DNA from 4 places in the Streptomyces sp. NPDC048288 genome. Region 1 is predicted to be linked to each of the others. Evidence: riboswitches for the same ligand, from Rfam matches in the RefSeq annotation. Region 1 holds a riboswitch; each other region holds the start of a gene.
What was found. A riboswitch is a leader RNA that binds a small molecule or an ion and turns the genes downstream of it on or off. The one in region 1 is predicted to bind cyclic di-AMP.
Positions count from the first base shown of each region.

Region 2: it holds a riboswitch for cyclic di-AMP, as region 1 does, so the genes downstream of both, ACGFZS_RS11225 (M23 family metallopeptidase) here and ACGFZS_RS17950 (NlpC/P60 family protein) in region 1, are expected to answer to the same signal.
Region 3: it holds a riboswitch for cyclic di-AMP, as region 1 does, so the genes downstream of both, ACGFZS_RS36750 (C40 family peptidase) here and ACGFZS_RS17950 (NlpC/P60 family protein) in region 1, are expected to answer to the same signal.
Region 4: it holds a riboswitch for cyclic di-AMP, as region 1 does, so the genes downstream of both, ACGFZS_RS43305 (transglycosylase family protein) here and ACGFZS_RS17950 (NlpC/P60 family protein) in region 1, are expected to answer to the same signal.

Region 1 is NZ_JBICZD010000004.1:562,048-566,761, reverse strand. It holds gene ACGFZS_RS17960 (DUF1996 domain-containing protein) at 1-888, opposite strand, end outside; gene ACGFZS_RS17955 (PP2C family protein-serine/threonine phosphatase) at 1,200-2,429, shown strand; cyclic di-AMP (ydaO/yuaA leader) riboswitch at 2,597-2,770, shown strand; gene ACGFZS_RS17950 (NlpC/P60 family protein) at 2,779-4,714, shown strand, end outside.
Region 2 is NZ_JBICZD010000002.1:1,055,707-1,060,420, reverse strand. It holds gene ACGFZS_RS11235 (PrsW family intramembrane metalloprotease) at 1-58, shown strand, start outside; gene ACGFZS_RS11230 (aldo/keto reductase) at 122-1,066, opposite strand; gene ACGFZS_RS11225 (M23 family metallopeptidase) at 1,333-2,373, opposite strand; cyclic di-AMP (ydaO/yuaA leader) riboswitch at 2,381-2,540, opposite strand; tRNA gene ACGFZS_RS11220 (tRNA-Met) at 2,849-2,922, opposite strand; gene ACGFZS_RS11215 (dihydrofolate reductase family protein) at 3,013-4,143, opposite strand; gene ACGFZS_RS11210 (MarR family transcriptional regulator) at 4,220-4,714, shown strand, end outside.
Region 3 is NZ_JBICZD010000012.1:111,515-116,228, reverse strand. It holds gene ACGFZS_RS36770 (8-amino-7-oxononanoate synthase) at 1-1,033, shown strand, start outside; gene ACGFZS_RS36765 (DUF397 domain-containing protein) at 1,143-1,370, opposite strand; gene ACGFZS_RS36760 (helix-turn-helix transcriptional regulator) at 1,380-2,240, opposite strand; gene ACGFZS_RS36755 (ATP-binding protein) at 2,452-2,910, shown strand; gene ACGFZS_RS36750 (C40 family peptidase) at 2,944-3,417, opposite strand; cyclic di-AMP (ydaO/yuaA leader) riboswitch at 3,421-3,605, opposite strand; gene ACGFZS_RS36745 (hypothetical protein) at 3,967-4,275, opposite strand; gene ACGFZS_RS36740 (ATP-dependent Clp protease proteolytic subunit) at 4,283-4,714, opposite strand, start outside.
Region 4 is NZ_JBICZD010000017.1:61,697-66,410, reverse strand. It holds gene eno (phosphopyruvate hydratase) at 1-296, opposite strand, end outside; gene ACGFZS_RS43305 (transglycosylase family protein) at 660-1,346, opposite strand; cyclic di-AMP (ydaO/yuaA leader) riboswitch at 1,351-1,551, opposite strand; gene ACGFZS_RS43300 (transglycosylase family protein) at 1,749-2,729, opposite strand; gene ACGFZS_RS43295 (cytochrome P450) at 2,907-4,181, opposite strand; gene ACGFZS_RS43290 (nucleoside triphosphate pyrophosphohydrolase) at 4,209-4,714, opposite strand, start outside.

The DNA.
Region 1 (4,714 bases):
GACCTTGGAGGTGGGGTTGCCCTCGAAGGTGAGCGTGACCTCCTTCGCCGTGACGATCTGTCCGGCGTTGCCCTCGGTGCCACCGCCCGGCTTGTCGGCGTCCCGCTCCTGCTTGCCGTTCTGCAGCCGCAGGACCGGCCAGTAGTACGTGGACCTGTCGCCCTGGTCGACGCAGGTGGTGTCGGCGTCGGCGAGGTCCTGGTCGCTGGCGAAGGCGTTGTTGGACTGGTTGCCGATGTAGTCGTGGAAGTGGTGGGCGCCGTTGGAGACACCGGGCGCGACGATCACGTTGTCCGAGTTGAACAGGCCGTTCGCGTTGACGCCGCAGCTGGAGGCGAAGGTGCCGGTGGAGCCGCCGGACTGCTCGGCCGGGGTCCGCACATTGGGCTGGACGGTGGTGATGTCGGCGTAGTCGGCGGCGACCGGACCGTTGCCGCCCTGACCGGGCGTGGCGCTGTCCTGGGGTGCCGCCGACTGCTCGCCGTCCTGGTTCGAGGAGCGCAGGGTGCAGGCGGCGAGGTCGTCGAGGCCCTGGGGGCGGTCGCCCTCGCGGCCGATGGCGTCGGCGATCCGGCCGAGCGTCCCGGACCGCTTCTCCTTCAGCGGATTCATGATCGTCTGGTCGGCGAGGCCGGGGTTCTGCTCGATCGCCGCGGCGGATTCCTTGAGTTGCTGGTAGGCGGCCGCGATCTGCTGGTCCAGCTCGGCGAGTTCACGGTCGACGTCGGACCGGGCCCCGTCGGGCACCGCCGTCAACTCGCTGCCGACGTCGGGGCAGTAGACCGTGGGCGCGGAGAACACCTGGCCCTGCCAGGGCTGCTGGTCCGAGCCGCCCTCGGTGGCCGACGCGTAGACGTTCACCGCGACCAGCCCTCCCCCGCCGAGCATCAGCGCGACCGCTGCGAAGGTCGCGCGTCGTGCACCGGTCGGTCGTCTGCGCCTGTTGCGTCTCAAGGTCGTACTCACGGTCGTACCCCTGCGTGGTCGTGGGCGGCCGGGCATGGAAATCCCCGGCTTCATACGGACCGCGGCGCCGCCGTGTTCAACGGCCTCAGAAATTCACGGTGACCTCACAGGAAGCATCATCATGGAGTGACCGACTGACCGCAGAGGGTATTCACCAGGAGTCCGGATCGCGCCGCGCGATTTTTATATTTCATGGGAAACTGGTGCGAAAACGGCGGGGAGGTGACCCTGTCATGAGTGCGGCGGAGATCGACTACGCGGCGGTGTTCCAGACACTGCCCGGGATGGTGGCCCTGTTGACCCCCGAGTTGGTGTACGCGGACGCCAACGAGGAGTTCCTGCGCATGGCCGGGCGCAAGCGCGAGGACATGATCGGCCGGTACCTCTTCGACGTGTTCCCGGACAACCCGAACGACAGCACCGCGACCGGCATGCGCAACCTGGAGACCTCACTGCTGCGGGTGCTGGCCACCGGCGAGCGGGACACCATGGCCCTGCAGCGGTACGACGTGGAGCTCCCCGACCGGCCCGGGCACTGGGAGCAGCGCTACTGGAGCCCGGTGAACGTGCCGGTCCTCGGCCCGGACGGGAAGGTCGTGCTGCTGGTGCACCGGGTCGAGGAGGTCACCGAGCTGATCCGGGCGCGCCGGACCGTCGGCGACGGCCGGACCCAGGTCCTGGAGGCCGAGCTGTACCGGCGCGCGGGCGAACTGCAGGAGATCAACGAACGGCTGCGGCAGGCGCACGCCCGGGAGCGCGAGGTGGCGGTCGCCCTGCAGGAGGCGATGCTGCCCGCGCCCCGGCAGCTGGAGCACCACCGGGCGGCGGTGCGCTACCGGCCGGCCACCGGGTCGCTGCACGTGTGCGGCGACTGGTACGACCTGGTCGACCTGGTCAGCGGCGACCGCATCGGCGTCTCGGTCGGCGACGTGGTCGGGCACGGGCTCGAAGCGGCCTGTGTCATGGGGCAGTTGCGCAGTGCGCTCAGCGCGGTCTCCCGGGTGGCCGAAGGCCCGGCGCAGGCGCTCGGCGTGCTGGGGCGGTACGCGCATGTGATCGACGGTGCCGAGTCGGCCACCGCCGTGACGGCGTTCGTCGACTTCGCCCGCCACACGGTCACCTACAGCAGCGCCGGGCATCCGCCGCCCGCCCTGCTGCACCCCGGCGGACGGGTGGAACTCCTCGACCGGGCCACCGATCCCCCGCTCGACGCCCGCCCCGATCCGCGACCGCGCCCGCAGGCCGTCACCGCGTTCGAGGACGGCGCCACCCTTGTCCTCTATACCGACGGACTCATCGAGCGCCGCCGCGAGGACATCGACACCGGGCTCGCCCGGCTCACCCGATCCCTCGCCGCACACCGCGAGTTGGACCCGGAAAATCTCGCCGATGCCGTCCTCTGGGAGCTGCTGCCGCCGGAGGGCGCGACCGACGACACCGCCCTGGTCGTCGTACGACTGTGATCTGCGGATGCGCGAAATGCCGCCCCGCGCAGCCCCATACCGAACAGTACGACGAACATCACAAATACGTATCGGACATTACGCACGTCAACCTTCACACGAGTGACACAAGTTGGCTAAGTTGACGGGTAAGCCGCTCGGCTCCCCCCGGCGAATCCCGTCGGGCCGCGCGGCCTCCGCCGAGTCCGGTGCCCTCGTGGGGCGATCCGGAGCCGGGGACCCAACCGATCACTGGGGTGAATCGGCCAACTGCCCACAAGGGCAAGGGCCGTAGGGCATACCTTCCGGATTCGACGCCCGAACCCGACAGCTAACCCGGTAGGCGGAGTACGGAAGGAGCACGACCCCCATGGCGTCCGAGAGCCGTGACGAGGTTCGACAGCGGATCAACAACCTCTACGACCAGGCCGAGAACGCCACCGGGAACTACAACGCCACCCGTGCGATGAGCGGAGGCTCGCGCTCACGCGGTGTCCCGCTGTTCAAGCGGCCCCGCCGTGACGATCCGGGGCTGGACAACATCGCGCGGGAGTGGTTCGACGGCGCGCGTTCGAGGCTGGGGCCGAGTGTCCCCGCCGCGCTGCCCTCCGACCGCATGCCCGGCCGGCCCGGCCCGCGCCGGCCCGTCAGCTCCATGGCCGCCGACCTGCTCGGCCAGCTGGAGGGCTCCGGTCCGTCCCGGCTGGAGCTGACCGCGGGACCGTCGGGGCAGACCGAGATCGAGGTCGTCCGCGAGCTGCCGGCGCGCCCGAAGCTGGAGCTGACGGCCGGGCCCGCCGCCGCGCTGCCCGCCGGGCCGTCGAGCCCGCCCAAGGCCCTGTCCGCCGCCGCGCCGCAGCGGGCCGCGCCGGGCACCTCCAAGACCAGGAACCAGCTCAAGATCGCCAAGGCCCGTGAGCTGCTGTCCCAGCGCACCGGACAGCGTGCGGTGGCGGCGCTCGAAGCGGCCCCCGCCGCGCGGCAGCAGATCGCGCAGCAGCAGATCTCGTGGGGCGTCTCCGCGCCCCAGGCCCCGGCGCAGCAGCAGTGGGCGGCCCCCGCCATGGGCATCCCGGCCCAGCGCACCGACAGCGGCTCCTTCGGGTCCGGCGCGCCCGCCGGCCCGGGCAGGCTCCCGGCGCCGACCCCGTCGGACACCGGCACCATCCCCGTCGTGTCCCCCTCGGACACCGGCACCTTCCGCATCATGTCCCCCAGCGCCGGCACCCCCCAGCGCAGGAACCCGGCCGGCGCCGGCGCGTCCCGCGGCATGGCCCCCGGCGGTGCGGGCACGCCCCAGCCGATGCCCCCGATGGACGCCGCCGCCTCCCGCGTGATGAGCCCGGGCAGCGCCCCCGCGACCCAGGTCATGCCCCCCGTGGACATGGGCGCCTCGCGCGTCATGAGCCCGGGCGGTGCGGGCGCGCCCCAGGCCATGCCCCCGATGGACGCCGCCGCCTCGCGCGTGATGAGCCCGGGTAGCGCCCCCGCGACGCAGGTCATGCCCACGGTGGACACGGGCGCCTCCCGCGTCATGAGCCCGGGCAGTGCCGGCGCGCCCCAGCAGATGCCCCCGATGGACCTCGGCGCCTCCCGGGTGATGAGCCCGGGCAGTGCCCCCGCGACGCAGGTCATGCCTCCGGTGGACATGGGCGCCGCGCGTGTCATGAGCCCGGGCGGTGCGGGCACGCCCCAGCAGATGCCCCCGATGGACGCCGCCGCCTCCCGCGTCATGAGCCCGGGCAGCGCCCCCGCCACCCAGGCCATGCCTCAGATGGACACCAGCGGCTCCCGGGTCATGACCCCGGGCGGTACGGGTTCCTACCCGGCCGCCGGGCCCATGGACATGGGCGGTGTCCCGACCCCGTCACCGGGGGACAGCGGTTCCTTCCGGATCATGACCCCGGGCGCCACGGGCTCGTTCCCGATGCCGACGTCGCCCGACGCGGGTGCCTACCCGGGCGCGGGCCCGTCGGAGCCGGCCGCCGCGTACGCCGCTGCGGCCCCCGTCGCGCCCATGGCGGCTCCGATGGACGCCGGGACCTACCAGGCCATGGCGCCGAACGCGACCGCCGCCTACGCGAGCGCGCCCCCGGTCGCGGCCGACCTCGGTTACACGGTCGCCGCCGACCTCGGCTACCCGGTCGCCGCCGACCCCGGCTACCCGGCCGCCGCGTACGCCACGGCCGCCCCCGCCGCTGCCATGGCCGCCATGCCTCAGGTCGACCCCGGCACCGGGGCCTACTTCGCGGCACCCGGCGCCGACCTGGGCGGCTACGCCGTCGGTATGGAGCCCCCGGCCGCCG
Region 2 (4,714 bases), on a different contig from region 1:
CCCGGGGTGGTACGGGACGGCGGTGCCGTACCCCTCGTACAACCCTTACCAGACGTAGTACGGCCGGTACGGCCGGTGGGCACCGCAAGAATCCACCGCCACGGTGCCCGTGAGGCTGCCGTCAGGCCGAGGCCGCCGTCAGCCTGGTGACCTCCTCGTCCGTGAGGTGCAGGTCCGCCACGCCCAGCAGGGCCGGGAGCTGGTCCAGGGTGCGGGCCGAGGCGATCGGGGCCGCGACGGTGGGCTGGGCCGCCAGCCAGGCGAGGGCGACGGTGGGGACGGGGGCCGAGTGGGTCTCGGCGATCTCGTCCAGGGCGGCGAGGACCCGCCGGCCGCGCTCGGACTCCAGGTACTGGGCGGCGCGGCCCGCGCGGGCGCTGTCGACCGTCGTGCCGGGACGGTACTTGCCGGTGAGGAAACCGGCGGCCAGGGAGAAGTACGGGACCGCGGCGAGGCCGGTGCGGGAGGCCAGGTCCTGGAGGGGGCCCTCGTAGGTGTCGCGGGAGACCAGGTTGTAGTGGGGCTGGAGGGCGACGTACCGGGCGAGGCCCTCGCGGTCGGAGAGGTCCAGGGACTCCTGGAGGCGCTCCGGCGTGATGTTGGACGCGGCGATGTGCCGGACCTTGCCCGCCCGCACCAGCTCGTCGAGCGCGCCGATGATCTCCTCGACCGGGATCTCCGGCTTGTCGAAGTGCGTGTAGTAGAGGTCGATGTGGTCGGTGCCGAGGCGGCGCAGGGAGGCGTCGGCGGCGGCCTTGATGTTGGCGGCGGACAGGCCGGGGTACTCGGGGTGCTGGCTGACCTTCGTCGCGATGACGATGTCGTCGCGGTTGCCGCGCGCCGTGACCCACTTGCCGATGATCGTCTCGGACTCGCCGCCCTGGTTGCCCTCGATCCAGGCCGTGTAGGAGTCGGCGGTGTCCACGAAGTTGCCGCCGGCGGCCGCGTAGGCGTCCAGGACGGCGAAGGAGGCGGCCTCGTCGGCGGTCCAGCCGAAGACGTTGCCACCGAGGGCGAGCGGGAAGACCTCGAGGTCGGAGGAGCCGAGTTCGCGAAGAGCAGTCATGCTCTGTATCAACGCGGGCCGCCCCGGCAGGCCATCCCGGCGCAGTACGAAGGTTTCGTAAACAGGCGCACGGGCGTCCCGCAGGGAACATCGCACGGGCGCCCCGCCGGGAACATCGGACGGCTGTCCGGCCGGAAACACCGCACGGATGTCCGGCCGGAGACACCGGACCGGCGGCCCGGACGCCGGGGGGTTGTCGTCGGGGCCGCCGGGGATCCCGGGGTTCGTGGTTCGTGGTTTGTGGTTCGTCGGGGGGGGGTGACCCGTTACGGGTTGAGGCCCTTGCCGCGCAGCCAGGTCATGGGGTCGATGCCGGTGGCCTGGCCGCCGGGGTGGACCTCCAGGTGGAGGTGCGGGCCGGTGACGTTGCCGGTGGCGCCCACGCGGCCGATGACATCGCCGGTGGCGACCTTCTGGCCGACGGAGACGCTGATCGACGACTGGTGGCAGAACCACAGCTCGGTGCCGTCGTCCAGGGTCAGGATCGTGCGGTAGCCGTAGGAGCCGGCCCAGCCCGCCTCGGTGACCGTGCCGCCGTGGACGGCCTTGATGAGCGTGCCGGTGGGCGCGGCGAAGTCGAGCCCGGTGTGGTAGCCGGAGGACCACATGGAGCCGGCCTGGCCGAAGGTGCCGGTGATCGTGTACGAGACGACCGGCAGCGTGTACTGCTTGGCCAGCGCGGCGAGGCGCTCCTTCTCGGCCTTCGCCTTGGCGTCGGCCTCGGCCTGCTCCTTGGCGTCGGCGGCCTTGGCGGCCGCCGCCTTCACCGCCTTGGCCTCGGCGTCGTAGACCGCCTTGTCGGCGGCGGCCACGGCCTTGGCGCTGGCCTTGGTGTCGAGCTGGTTCTGCTGCTGCTCGGCCTGGGCGATGATCCGGCTGCGCAGCGCCTCGCCGGCGTCGGACGAGGAGGAGTCCGCGTCGGTGGCGGTCGTCGCGGTGGTGACGCTGCTGAGCGCGGTCTGGGTGGCCTGGTGGCCGCCGCCCTCGCCTAGCAGGGAGTCGACGGACGACGGCAGGTCGGGCAGCGAGATGGAGACCGGCGGCTTGCCGGTGTTGGCGCTGGCCATGCCGCCCGCGCCGACGGCGGCGATGACGCCGACGCCGAGCACCGTGGAGCTGCGGGCGAGTCCGCCGCCCTTCTGCTTGGCGACGCGGTGCCGGCCGCGTGTCTGGGCGAGGGAATCCTCGGTGGGGTTCCACTCCTCCCAGGGGCCCTCGTCGGTGCGGTAGCTGCCGTAGCCGAAGGTGTCGGGTTGACGCTGGCTGGGCACGAACGGGGCTGTCGGAGCAGGCCGGTTGGACGCCACGCGGGCGCACTCCTTTCCTTCCGTCGCCTACCGGGTTAGCTGACGGGTTCGGAGCGGGAAGGTCTCCTACGCGCGTATACCGGCCGATTCCTACCGGCGGCAGCCGTGCGATTCACCCCAAGGTGGTGGTTCCCCGGTTCCCTTGCGGGATTCGGCGCGTGCGCGCGGAGCCGTCGCGGGTGACGGCTGGGACGACCGCGCTGCGTTATCGAACGTTAATAGACCCGGCTGTCAGATTCCAAGCTGTTCTCCTTGATCATTAAGCTTTCAAAGCATGGACTTACCAGCCACGACAGGTCAAAAACGGTCGAGTTGACCAGGCCTCCTGCTCAACACAGGAGTCACACACGTTTTGATGGTGACTCAGACGTTATGCGCAGGGCGGTCGTCCGGCCACCCTGTGTCACCTGCGACGGGCCCGGACATGACTCAGGGCCGGAATCCTTGTTCTTGGATTCCGGCCCTGAGTCATCAGTAGCGGGGACAGGATTTGAACCTGCGACCTCTGGGTTATGAGCCCAGCGAGCTACCGAGCTGCTCCACCCCGCGTCGGTGAAACCAGCATACGCCATCAGAAGCACGGGAGTCACACGGGTTAAAACCGGTGGGGTCCGCGGGGCCTCGGCTCCACACCTCCGCTCAGCCCGGCAGATGCCCGTTCGGTGCCTTCGCCGCGCTCTCGTACTCCGGCAGTACCAGCACCCGCACCCCCGCCTCCCGCAGCATCCCCGTCCCGTCGGCCGCGGTCACGAACGTGTCCGGCTCGCGCCACGCGGTCAGCACCCGCCGCACCCCGGCCCGGAGGATCAGCTCGGCGCAGGGGTGCGGGCGGGAGGCGCGGTGGGTGCAGGGTTCGAGGCTGGTGTAGACGGTGGCCGTGGGCAGGCGGGGGTCGGCCGGGGGGATCTTGGCCAGGGCCGCCTCCTCGGCGTGCACCACCGGGTCGCCGGCCTCCCGGGAGTGGCCGCGGGCCAGTTCCGTGCCGTCGGCCGCGACGACCACCGCGCCGACGCTGAACGCGGTCCGGGACGGCGGGCACTCGGCCGCCAGCTCGCAGGCGAGCCGCAGCCACGCCCGGTCCGCGGCGGACACCGACGCGTCCGCGCCGGGGGCGGTGGGCTCGTAGCGCATGAGGACGACGTCCTCGATCCGGCGGGTCTCGACCAGCCGCAGCCGCCCGCCCTGGTAGCCGCCCGGGCCGAACAGCCGGGGTGCCTTCGGGTCGCCGACGAGGAGCGGGGCGAGGACCAGCTGGAGTTCGTCGGCCAGGCCCTGCTGGAGGAGCTGGGTGTGGACGGTGCCGCCGCCCTCGACCATGAGGCGCCGTACGCCTCGTACGTCGTGCAGGTGCTCCAGGAGCGAGGGCCAGTCGAGGTCGGCGCCGAGGGGGACCACGTCGGCGGCGATGCCGAGGGCGCGGGCCCGCCGCGCGCCCTCGTCCGTCGTGTACACGGTCTTCTCGCCGCCGGTGTGCCAGAACCGCGCGTCCGGGTCGAGGTCGCCGGTCGCGGTGACCGTGACCTTGAGGGGGTACTCGGGCCGGCCGGCGGCGGTCCGGGCCGCGCGCCGCTCCGGGGAGTTGACCAGGAGCCGCGGGTTGTCCGCGCGGATGGTGCCGGCGCCGATCAGGATGGCGTCGACGGAGGCCCGCACCTCGTCGACGCGGTCGAAGTCGGCCGGGGAGGAGAGCAGCAGTCGGTCGGGGCCGGTGTCGTCGAGGTAGCCGTCGAGGGAGACGGCGGCGGACAGCAGGACGTGGGGGTACGGCATCGGACGCGCTCACTCTCGGCGGCGGGCTGTGAACTGGACGCTTGGTTAAAGTTTGAAACAAACCTACACTGGGTGTATGACGACTCGCTGGCTCACCTCGAAGGAGCAGCGCGCCTGGCGCGCGTACATCGCGGCGACGCACCTCCTGGAGGACGCGATCGACCGGCAGCTCCAGCAGGACGCCGGCATGCCGCATCTGTACTACTCGATCCTGGCCAACCTCTCCGAGGCGCCGGAGCGCAAACTGCGCATGACCGACCTCGCCGAGAAGTCGAAGATCACCCGGAGCCGGCTGACGTACGCCGTGACCCGGCTGGAGAAGGACGGGCTGATCCGGCGCGAGGACTGCCAGTGGGACAAGCGGAGCAGCTTCGCCCTGCTGACCGACGCGGGCATGGCGGTCCTGGAGCGCACGGCGCCGGGGCATGTGGAGACGGTGCGGGCGGCGGTCTTCGACCATCTCTCCGAGGAGCAGGTGGACCAGCTGGAGGAGATCAGCTCGGTGATCGTACGGGCGCTGGAGGGGGCCGAGACCCCGCGGCCGACGTCCGACGAGGTGCCCTGGCGGCGG
Region 3 (4,714 bases), on a different contig from region 1:
GGACCTGGCGAGCAACGACTACCTGGGTCTCGCCCACCACCCGGAGATCGCCGCGGGCGCCGCCGAGGCGGCCCGGACCTGGGGCGGCGGCTCCACCGGCTCCCGGCTGGTGACCGGCACCACCGAGCTCCACACCGAGCTGGAGCGCGAGCTGGCCGAATTCAGCGGGTTCGAGGCGGCCCTGGTCTTCTCCTCCGGCTACGCAGCCAACCTGGCGGCCGTCACCGCGCTCGGCCCGCACGGCTCCCTGATCGTCTCCGACGCGCTCAACCACGCCTCCCTGATCGACGGCTGCCGGCTGGCCCGGGGCACCACCCAGGTCGTCGGACACGCCGACCCGGACGCCGTGCGCAAGGCGCTCGGCACCCACGAGGGACCCGCGGTGGTCGTCTCCGACACGGTGTTCTCGGTGGACGGGGACGCGGCGCCGCTGGCCGGGCTGGCCGCGGCGTGCCGGGAGCGCGGCGCCGGGCTGCTCGTCGACGACGCGCACGGGCTCGGGGTCCTCGGGGACGGCGGGCGGGGCGCCGCGTACGCGGCCGGGCTCTCCGGCGCCGACGACGTGGTGGTCACGGCGACCCTCTCCAAGTCGCTGGGCAGCCAGGGCGGGGTCGTGTTCGGACCGGCCCGGGTGATCGACCACCTGGTCAACGCGGCCCGCACCTTCATCTTCGACACCGGCCTGGCCCCCGCCGCGGCGGGAGCGGCCCTCGCGGCCCTGCGGCTGCTGCGACGCGAGCCCGGGCGGGCGGCCCGGGCCCGCGAGGTGGCCGCCGACCTGCACGCACGGCTGACCGCCGCGGGCCTGGAAGCGGTACGGCCGGACGCCGCGGTGGTCTCCGTGCGGGCACCGTCCCCGGAGGGGGCCGTGCGTTGGGCGGCCGACTGCCGTACGGCAGGCCTGGCCGTGGGCTGCTTCCGTCCGCCTTCCGTGCCGGACGGCATCTCACGGCTGCGGCTGACCGCCCGCGCGGACCTCTCCGGGGCCGAGATCGAACGCGCTGTACGTGTGATCGGCGAAACACGACCATGAGTCGGCGTGACACGGCCGGGCTGCGCTCGGATGCGGATACGGAGTCGATTACGGATTCAGTTGCGTACTGATCAGTTTTGTTCGCAACCTGATCAGCGGGGAGCGCCGATCAGTCGCTGACCGCGGCCACGAAACCCGCCCAGCTCTCGGGGGAGAAGAGCAGCGCGGGCCCGGCCGGGTTCTTGGAGTCGCGTACGGCGAGCAGTCCGGCCGGTGGGCCGGAGTGCGGCCGTGCCGTCTCCACGCAGTTGTTCGCACCGGTGCTGTAGCTGCTGCGCAGCCACCGCAATCCGTGCAGATCAGCACTTGAAGGTACGTTCCGAGGCAGTGCAGTCATGGTGCCTCCTTACGCGCCGTCCTGTATCCCGGCGATGTAATCCAACGAGTCCTCGGGCGAAAGGGCGTGGATCTGAAGGGTGTTGAAGGCCTCCGCGTAGGCCTGGAGGTCTTCTTTCCGCTCCAGGTAGAGGCTACTCGTCAACTGGTCGAGAACAACCACATCCAGATCAGAAGTGCTCGGAAATGAGAAGATTACGAAAGGCCCGGTGATGCCGATATGCGCGCCGGCCGCGAACGGCAGCACCTGGAGCCGTACCTGGGGCAGCCGGGCCGCCTCCACCAGCCGCGCCAGCTGCCGTGTCATCACCCCCGGGCCGCCGACCTCCCGGCGCAGCACCGCCTCGTCGAGCACCGCGCTGAGCTCCAGCGGCGGATCGTTGCGCAGCACGTCCTGCCTGGCCAGACGTACCTCCACCAGGGCGTCCAGGGCCTCGTCGTCGAGCCCGTCGGCGGCCACCCGGGTCACGGCACGCGCGTACTCGGGGGTCTGCAGCAGCCCCGGGACGACCAGGGTCTCCAGGGTGCGCATCGCCCCGGCCTGCGATTCCAGGCTGATGAAATCCCGGTAGGCGGGCGGCAGCACCCCCCGATAGGCGTGCCACCAGTGGTGCCGCCCGGCCGTGTCCTCGGACCCCGCCAACACCAGCAGCAACTCCCGCAGTTGTCCTTCGACGACTCCGTAGGCGTCGAGGAGTAACCGCACATCGGCCGGTTTCACACCGCTGGCGCCGGTCTCGATCCGGCTCACCTTCGACTGATGCCAGCCCACCAGACGGGCGGCCTCACCGCTCGTGAGACCCGCACCGGTGCGCAGCATGCGCAGTTCGGCGCCCAGTTTCCGGCGGCGTACCGCGGGACCGTTCTGCATGGGCTACTCCTTACTCCTTCCGAGCCGCCCAAATACGGTCTGAGGTCGCAGAGTTCACCGCTTTGAGCGACAGATATATGCATATCTTGGTGGATCGCTCCCCTGACCGGCCCGGTAATGGCAGTCTGACGAAGAAGCACCAGTCCGGGACCGTACTCGAACCTTCCGCACCGTGTCGGACTCCGGTCCCGAGGAAAGGGACGACCTCGCCATGGCAGACCACCTGGAAGCATCCGTCACTCTGCCGAGCGATCCCGCCTCGGTCTCCACGGCCCGCTCCTACGTGCTCGACGTCCTCGCGGAGTGGGGACTGCCACCGGAGACGGAGACCGCGGACACCATCCGCCTCATCGTCTCCGAACTCGCCACCAACGCCGTACAGCACACCTTCGGACAGTCACCCACCTTCACGGTGGACATGATCCTCGACCGCGACGAACACCTGCGCATCGGCGTCACGGACAGTCATCCGCGGTTCCCCAAGAGACTTCCCGCCGCGGTCCAGCAGGACAACGGCCGCGGCATGGTCATCATCCGCTGGCTGACCGCCGAATGCGGCGGCAAACTCCGCGTACGCCCCACCCGCGAAGGCGGCAAGACCGTCTCCATCGAACTCCCCTGGACCGTCCCGGCCGGCACCGTCACCACCGCCGGCCAGCAGGAACCGTAGCCCCGAGTTCCTGCCGGCCGGCCGGTGGGTGCGTCAGCTGACGCGGCCGTACCAGACGCTCTTCGTCCAGATCTTCTGGAGCTTGACCACGTCCCCGGTCTTCGGGGCGTGCCAGATCTTTCCCTTCCCGGCGTAGATGCCGACGTGGTAGACGCTGGAACCCGAGTGGAAGAAGACCAGGTCCCCGGCCTTGCGGTTGCCGGCCGAGATGTGACGGGTCTTGTTGTACTGCTGGGCCGCCGTACGAGGCAGCTTCTTGCCCGCCTTCTTGAACGAGTACAGCGTCAGCCCGGAGCAGTCGAACCGGTTCGGTCCGGTGGCGCCCCACCTGTAGGGCTTGCCCTTCTTGGACGCGGCGACCTGAAGCGCCTTGGTCCCCATCGTGGCGGCCGAGGCGTCGGAGGCGACCCCCGGGATCACGATCGAGCCGCCCACGGCGGCGATCGTCAGCGCCGAGGCCGTACCGGCCCGGACCATGAGCGACGGAACGCGATTGAGCGCGGTCATGCGCAACCCTTCGTCAGCCGCCTGTGAAGGATGACCTGTCGGATTCGGGCTGGCGAAGTTGCCCGGCCGTGTCACCACGGCTTCACCCCAAGGGCTGCTCGGCCCGGTCATGGTGTGACCGTCCCGGCGACCCGTCGTGCTTGGGTCCTCCACTCCTGCCGATGCACTTCTGTCGACGGGTCAATCCGGGCGGCGGCAGGACTCGGCGTCCGCCCGGACCGCCCCGCCGCTGTGGCGGGGGCTTGTCGTCAGACAGGGATCTTCACTCACACGTGTCCGAAAATCCCAATGGAATCGGGGATTTGTGGGGTTACTCACCACCCACCCGTTCGGGTGGACAGTACTGTGTTCGATTCTTCGTCAACTGCCCTGCGTAGCCCCGGACCTGCGGAGAAGCACTCGGCGGGCACTCTCGAACGGGCGTACCGAGCGGCCCTGTCGGTCAGGTAAAACCACGCCACGCTCCGCCGAACGGGGGTAACCCCGTTGGGCCGTTTCAACTCCGGCGCGGACAGGGCGTCGACGTGCCCCGCCCGGCCTCTGCGGCGGTCACCGTACGCAGTCCGGCGGGAGTACGACGCGAGCGGTCCGGCGCTCGCCGTCGAGCACCCGCAACGCCCGTGCCAGCGTGTCCCCGTGCAGCTCCGTCTCGCCCCGCCCGTGCATCAGCGCCAGCGCGTCACGCAGCTCGGACGCGGCGCGCACCAGCGCCTGCGCGGCGCGCAGCCCGCGGTAGGTGTCCTCGTTCTGCGCCGGGTTGATCCGGCCCAGCAGGTCGACCACGTCCAGGTAACGGTCGATCAACTCGCCCTCGGCGCGGGTCAGCGCGGGCAGCGGCGGCAGCTCCGGTGGCAGCATCGCCGGATCACCCCGCGTCCGGCAGGCCGCGCGAGGTCCGGTGGGTGGGCACGACCCGGTCCACCAGCCCGTACGCCAGCGCCTCCCGCGCGTCCAGCACCAGGTCCCGCTCCAGGTCCTGGTGGATCTGCTCGGGGGTGCGCCCGGTGTGCCGGACCAGCATCGTTTCGAGCATCGTGCGGACCCGCTCCAACTCCGCCGCCCGGATGACCAGATCACTCGGCTGGCCCTGTACCGGCTCGGGCAGCGACGGCTGCTGGAGCACGACACGGGCGCCCGGCAGCACGGACCGCTTGCCCGGCGCGCCGGCCGCGAGCAGCACGGCGGCGGACGCCCCGGCCTGCCCCAGGCAGATCGTCTCCACGTCACAGGTGACGTACTGGACCGTGTCGTAGATCGCGGCCATCGCGCTGAACGACCCGCCCGGAGAGTTGATGTA
Region 4 (4,714 bases), on a different contig from region 1:
AGGTCGAACATCGCCTGGTCGATCAGGCGCTGCTCGGTGGCGTCGTAGCCGACGAGCTCCGGGCCGATCTGCTCGATCACGGCGAGGACGGCCTTCTCGACGCCCTTGCCCAGGTAGCGGTTGGGGTCGCCGTCACGGAGCTCGATGGCCTCGAAGGCACCGGTGGAGGCGCCGGACGGAACGGCGGCACGACCCGTGCTGCCGTCGTCGAGGCCGACCTCGACCTCGACCGTGGGGTTGCCTCGGGAGTCCAGGATTTCCCGGGCTACGACGACGTCGATGGACGGCACGAGCATCTCCTTCTTGGGATGTGACGCTGGTTGTGCGGGGCGCACGCGGGCCTTGTCGGCCCTTGCTCAGCCTTGCGACTAGAGCCTAACCGCCCCGGGGCCGTCGGCCGTCGACCGACCGTCCCGTGGACAAGGACAGACGGTATCTATTGTTCACCCTCGGAACAAAGGGGGGCCGGATGAAGAACGGGAGAAGAACCGGCCAAAGAGAAACCCCGCCCCGGTGCGTACGGGGGAAAACGCACCGAGACGGGGGCCCGTGGGGGACGGGGGTGACCCTCACGTGGTCCCCACTATGAGGACCACGGTTGTGAGAGGGCTGTGGTTCAGCTGGGCGCCCCGTATTTCTTGCGGGGCTCCGCCTGTGTCCTACTTCAGGTGCAGCTGCTGGCCGGGGTAGATGAAGTCGGCGTCGTCGACGATGTCCTTGTTCAGCTTGAACAGCGCCTGCCAGCCGCCCTTGACCTTGTGCTTCTCGGCGATCGAGCTGAGGGTGTCGCCCTTGACGACCTTGTACTCGCCGTCGCCCTTCTTGACCTTCTTGCCGGTCGGGGTGGTGACGGTCTTCTTGGCGGCCGGACGCTCGGCGGAGCGGGAGGCGGCCTGGGTGTCGGTCGAGCGGGTGCTGGTGCTGGTGCTGCCGCTCGACGAGTTGGAGGAGCCGGTGCTGCCGCCCGTGTAGGCGGCGCTGGACAGGCCCGTGCCGCAGACCGGCCAGGCGCCCTTGCCCTGCGCGGCGAGGACCTTCTCGGCGATCGTGATCTGCTGCGCCTTGGTGGCCTGGTTGGCCTGCGCGGCGTAGGCGGTGCCGCCGTACGCGGCCCAGGTCGAGGCGGAGAACTGCAGGCCGCCGTAGTAGCCGTTGCCGGTGTTGATGGACCAGTTGCCGCCGGACTCGCACTGGGCGACGGTGTCCCACTCGGAGGCGGTGGCGGCGGAGGCGCTGCCGGCCGCCATCAGCGGGGCGGCGACGGCGACGCCGGTGACCCCGGCGACGGCGATGGCGCGGACGGCCTTGGACGGACGGCGGTGCTTGCCCTTGCCGGAAAACAGCATGGATCGATCCCCTCACCGACGCCTGCGAGGTGAGCTGTCGGGTTCGGGCCGGTTGAGTTGCCCGGCCGCACACCTGTCTGTCGGTGCGCGGCTTCACCCCGAGCCGGTTCCGGCGGCCTTTCGGCCATGAGGCCCCTGAGGGCTCAACTGCCGGACCCGGCACTTACCTTGGGTCCCCCGCTCCTGCCTACGGCGCTTGACGCGACGACTGTTCCCGGACGGCCGCTGGCAGGACTCGGCGTTGCGACGGCCGGGGCTCGTGGTGACGAGCGGCCTTGACCGTAAACAGGGCATCAGGTGAATTTCAAAGATGATCAGGGCTTCTGAGACTCATCCCACACTTTCACCAAACCGGACATTCAACTCGAAGCGGGGCGTCAACTCCCGCTGCTTTTCGCCCGATTAGCTGCTGAGTTTCAGGGTCTGACCGGGGGCGATGGCGTTCGGGTCGGCGCCGATGTCCGCCTTGTTCGCGGCGTAGAGCGCGCGCCATCCGCCGTCGAGGTCAAGGGAGTCGGCGATGGAGGCGAGGGTGTCGCCATCCCGGACGGTGTAGGTGCCGCTGTCGCGGGAGGCGTGACGGCCGGAGGAGGCGGCTTCCTGACCGTTTGTCGCGCTTTCGTCCGCCGAGCCGCCGCGGTGCTTGCCGCCGGTGCTCGCGGTACCCGTGTCGACCAGGCTCCAAGAGCCGCCGGTCTGCCACGAATTGTCCGAGTCGTCACTCTGGGGCACGACGGGGTTCTCGTCGGCCTTCGAGGTGTCGGACTTGGAGGATTCCGACTTGTCCGTCTTGGTGGATTTGCTCGGGGTGTCCGTCTTGGAGTCGCCGCTCGCGCTCGCGCTCGGGGAAGGAGTGGCGGAGGCGTCCCCGGAGTCAGTGCCGTCCGAGGAGGAGTCGGAGCCCGAGGAGGAGGAGTCCGACAGCCCGGAGGACGAGTCCGACGAGTCGGAGGAACCGGACGAATCATCCGATCCGTCACCACCCGGGTCGACGTTCACCGAGGCGTCGTCCGACGAGAGCCCGGCGAGCAGGGCACAGGTCCGCCAGGGCTTGGTGCCCTGGTCGGCGAGGATCTTCTCGGCGACCGCGATCTGCTGCGAACGGCTCGCCAGGTCGGGCGTGGTGGCGTACTGCGTGCCGCCGTACGTGTCCCAGTCGTCCTGCGACATCTGCAGGCCGCCGTAGTAGCCGTTGCCGGTGTCCATGCTCCAGGAGCCGCCGCTCTCGCAGTTGGCCACCTGATCCCAGGTGGTGCCGTCGGCCGCGTTGGCGCTCGCCGCGCCGAGCAGCGGGAGGGCGATGGCGGAGCCGGTCACTCCGGCCGCGACGAGCAGGGCCGGAGCCTGACGGGGGCGACGGTGACGACCGTTCCCGGAGAGCATGCGGAAACCTTTCGAGCGACAGCGGTGACCGGTGCGGCGGGTCCCGCAGGGCGCCGCACTGATGGGTGAACGTATAGGCAGACGATCACTTGTCACAAGTTAATGCCGCGCAGATCACGTGAAGATCACAGACTTGAGTGCTGGTCACCTTTGGCCGGCAAGGGACTTACCGGTGACTTACCGGGCGACGGGGGTGAACTCCACCGGAAGGGTGCGCAGTCCGCGCATGATGAGCCCGCCGCGCCAGCGCAACTCGCCCGGATCCGCCGCGAGTCGCAGATCGGGCAGCCGGGTGAGGAGGGTGGCGAGCGCGGTCTGGCCCTCCAGCCGGGCGAGCGGGGCGCCCAGGCAGTAGTGGATGCCGTGGCCGTATCCGAGGTGCTGGTTGTCCCGCCGCGAGAGGTCCAGGGTGTCCGGCCCGGCGAACCGCTCCGGGTCCCGGTCCGCCGCGGCCAGTACGACCAGCACCGGGTCGCCGGCCGCGATGCGCTGCCCGCCGATGCCGAGCGGCTCGGTGGCGAACCGCCAGGTGGCCAGCTCCACCGGCCCGTCGTAGCGCAGGAGTTCCTCGACGCCGGTCTCCAGCAGACCGCGCTCGCCGGCGCCCAGGGAGTCCTGCAGCCGGACCCGCTGCTCCGGGTGGGTGAGCAGGGCGTACGTCCCGTTCCCGATCAGGTTGACGGTCGTCTCGAACCCGGCGAACAGCAGAATGAAGGCCATCGCGGCGGCCTCGTTCTCGGTGAGGTGCTCGCCGTGGTCCGAGGCCCGGATGAGCCCGGAGATCAGATCCTCGCCCGGACCGGCCTCGGCGGGCAGCGCCTCCCGCTTGCGGTGGATCAGCTCGGCCAGATAGCCGCGCATCTTCTTCACCGACCGCGCGACCCCGCCCCGCGGCCCGCCGCCGTGCCGGATCATCATTCCCGCCCAGTCCCGGAAGTCGTCCTGGTCCTCGCGCGGGACGCCCAGCAGGTCGCAGATGGCGTAGATGGGGAGCGGAAAGGCGAACTCGTGGATGAGGTCCGCCTCCCCCTTCTCCGCGAACCCGTCGATGAGCCGGTCGGTCAGCTCCTGCACCCGGGGCGCGAACTCGGCCACCCGGCGCGGCGTGAACGCCTTGCTGACCAGCCGGCGCAGCCGGGTGTGGTCCGGCGGGTCGATGTTCAGCAGATGCGTCATCAGCTCGGCCTTGCGCTCCCCCGGGATCCCGGTCTTCCCCTTGGCGTGCGCCGGCTCGTCGTGATGCGCCGGGTTCTTGGAGAGCCGGGGGTCGGCGAGCGCCTGCTTGGCATCCGCGTAACGCGTCACCAGCCACGCCTCCACCCCACTGGGGAGCGTGGCCCGGTGAACGGGCGCGTGGTCACGCAGCCAGGCGTACGCCGGGTAGGGGTCGCTCGCGAACTCCCAGGTGAAGAGCTCGGGGGCGGTGTCGTCGGGGCGGGGCTGGTGGGTCACTTGTCGACGGTATCGGGTGGCCGGCGGTCAGCCCTCCACGCCCTCCGCCCCCTCCGCCCCCTCCAGCACCCCTTCCGCCGCCCGCACCGCGTCCCGGTAGGACCGGGCCGCCGCGCGTAGTGCGGCCTCGGGGTCCACGCCGTCCGCCTCGGCGCGGGCGGCGAGGGCGAGCAGGTCGTAGCCGATGCCCTCGCCGGCCGGGAGGGGGACGTCGAGACCGGCCGTGCGGACGCGGGAGGTGAGCTTGGCGGCGAGGGCGAGGCCGGGCTGGCCGAGGGGGACGCCGTCGGTGACCGAGGCGCGGCGCTTCTCCTGGGCCTTGGTGCGCAGCCAGTGCTCCTTTACCTCCTCCGGGGTGGAGGCGGTCTCGTCGCCGAAGACGTGCGGGTGGCGGTGGATGAGCTTGGCGACGATGCCGCCCGCCACGTCGTCGACGGAGAAGGGGGCGTCGGGGTCCTCCTCCGCGATGCGCGCGTGGAAGACGACCTGGAGCAGCACGTCGCCCAGTTCCTCCCGGAGTTCGTCGCGGTCGC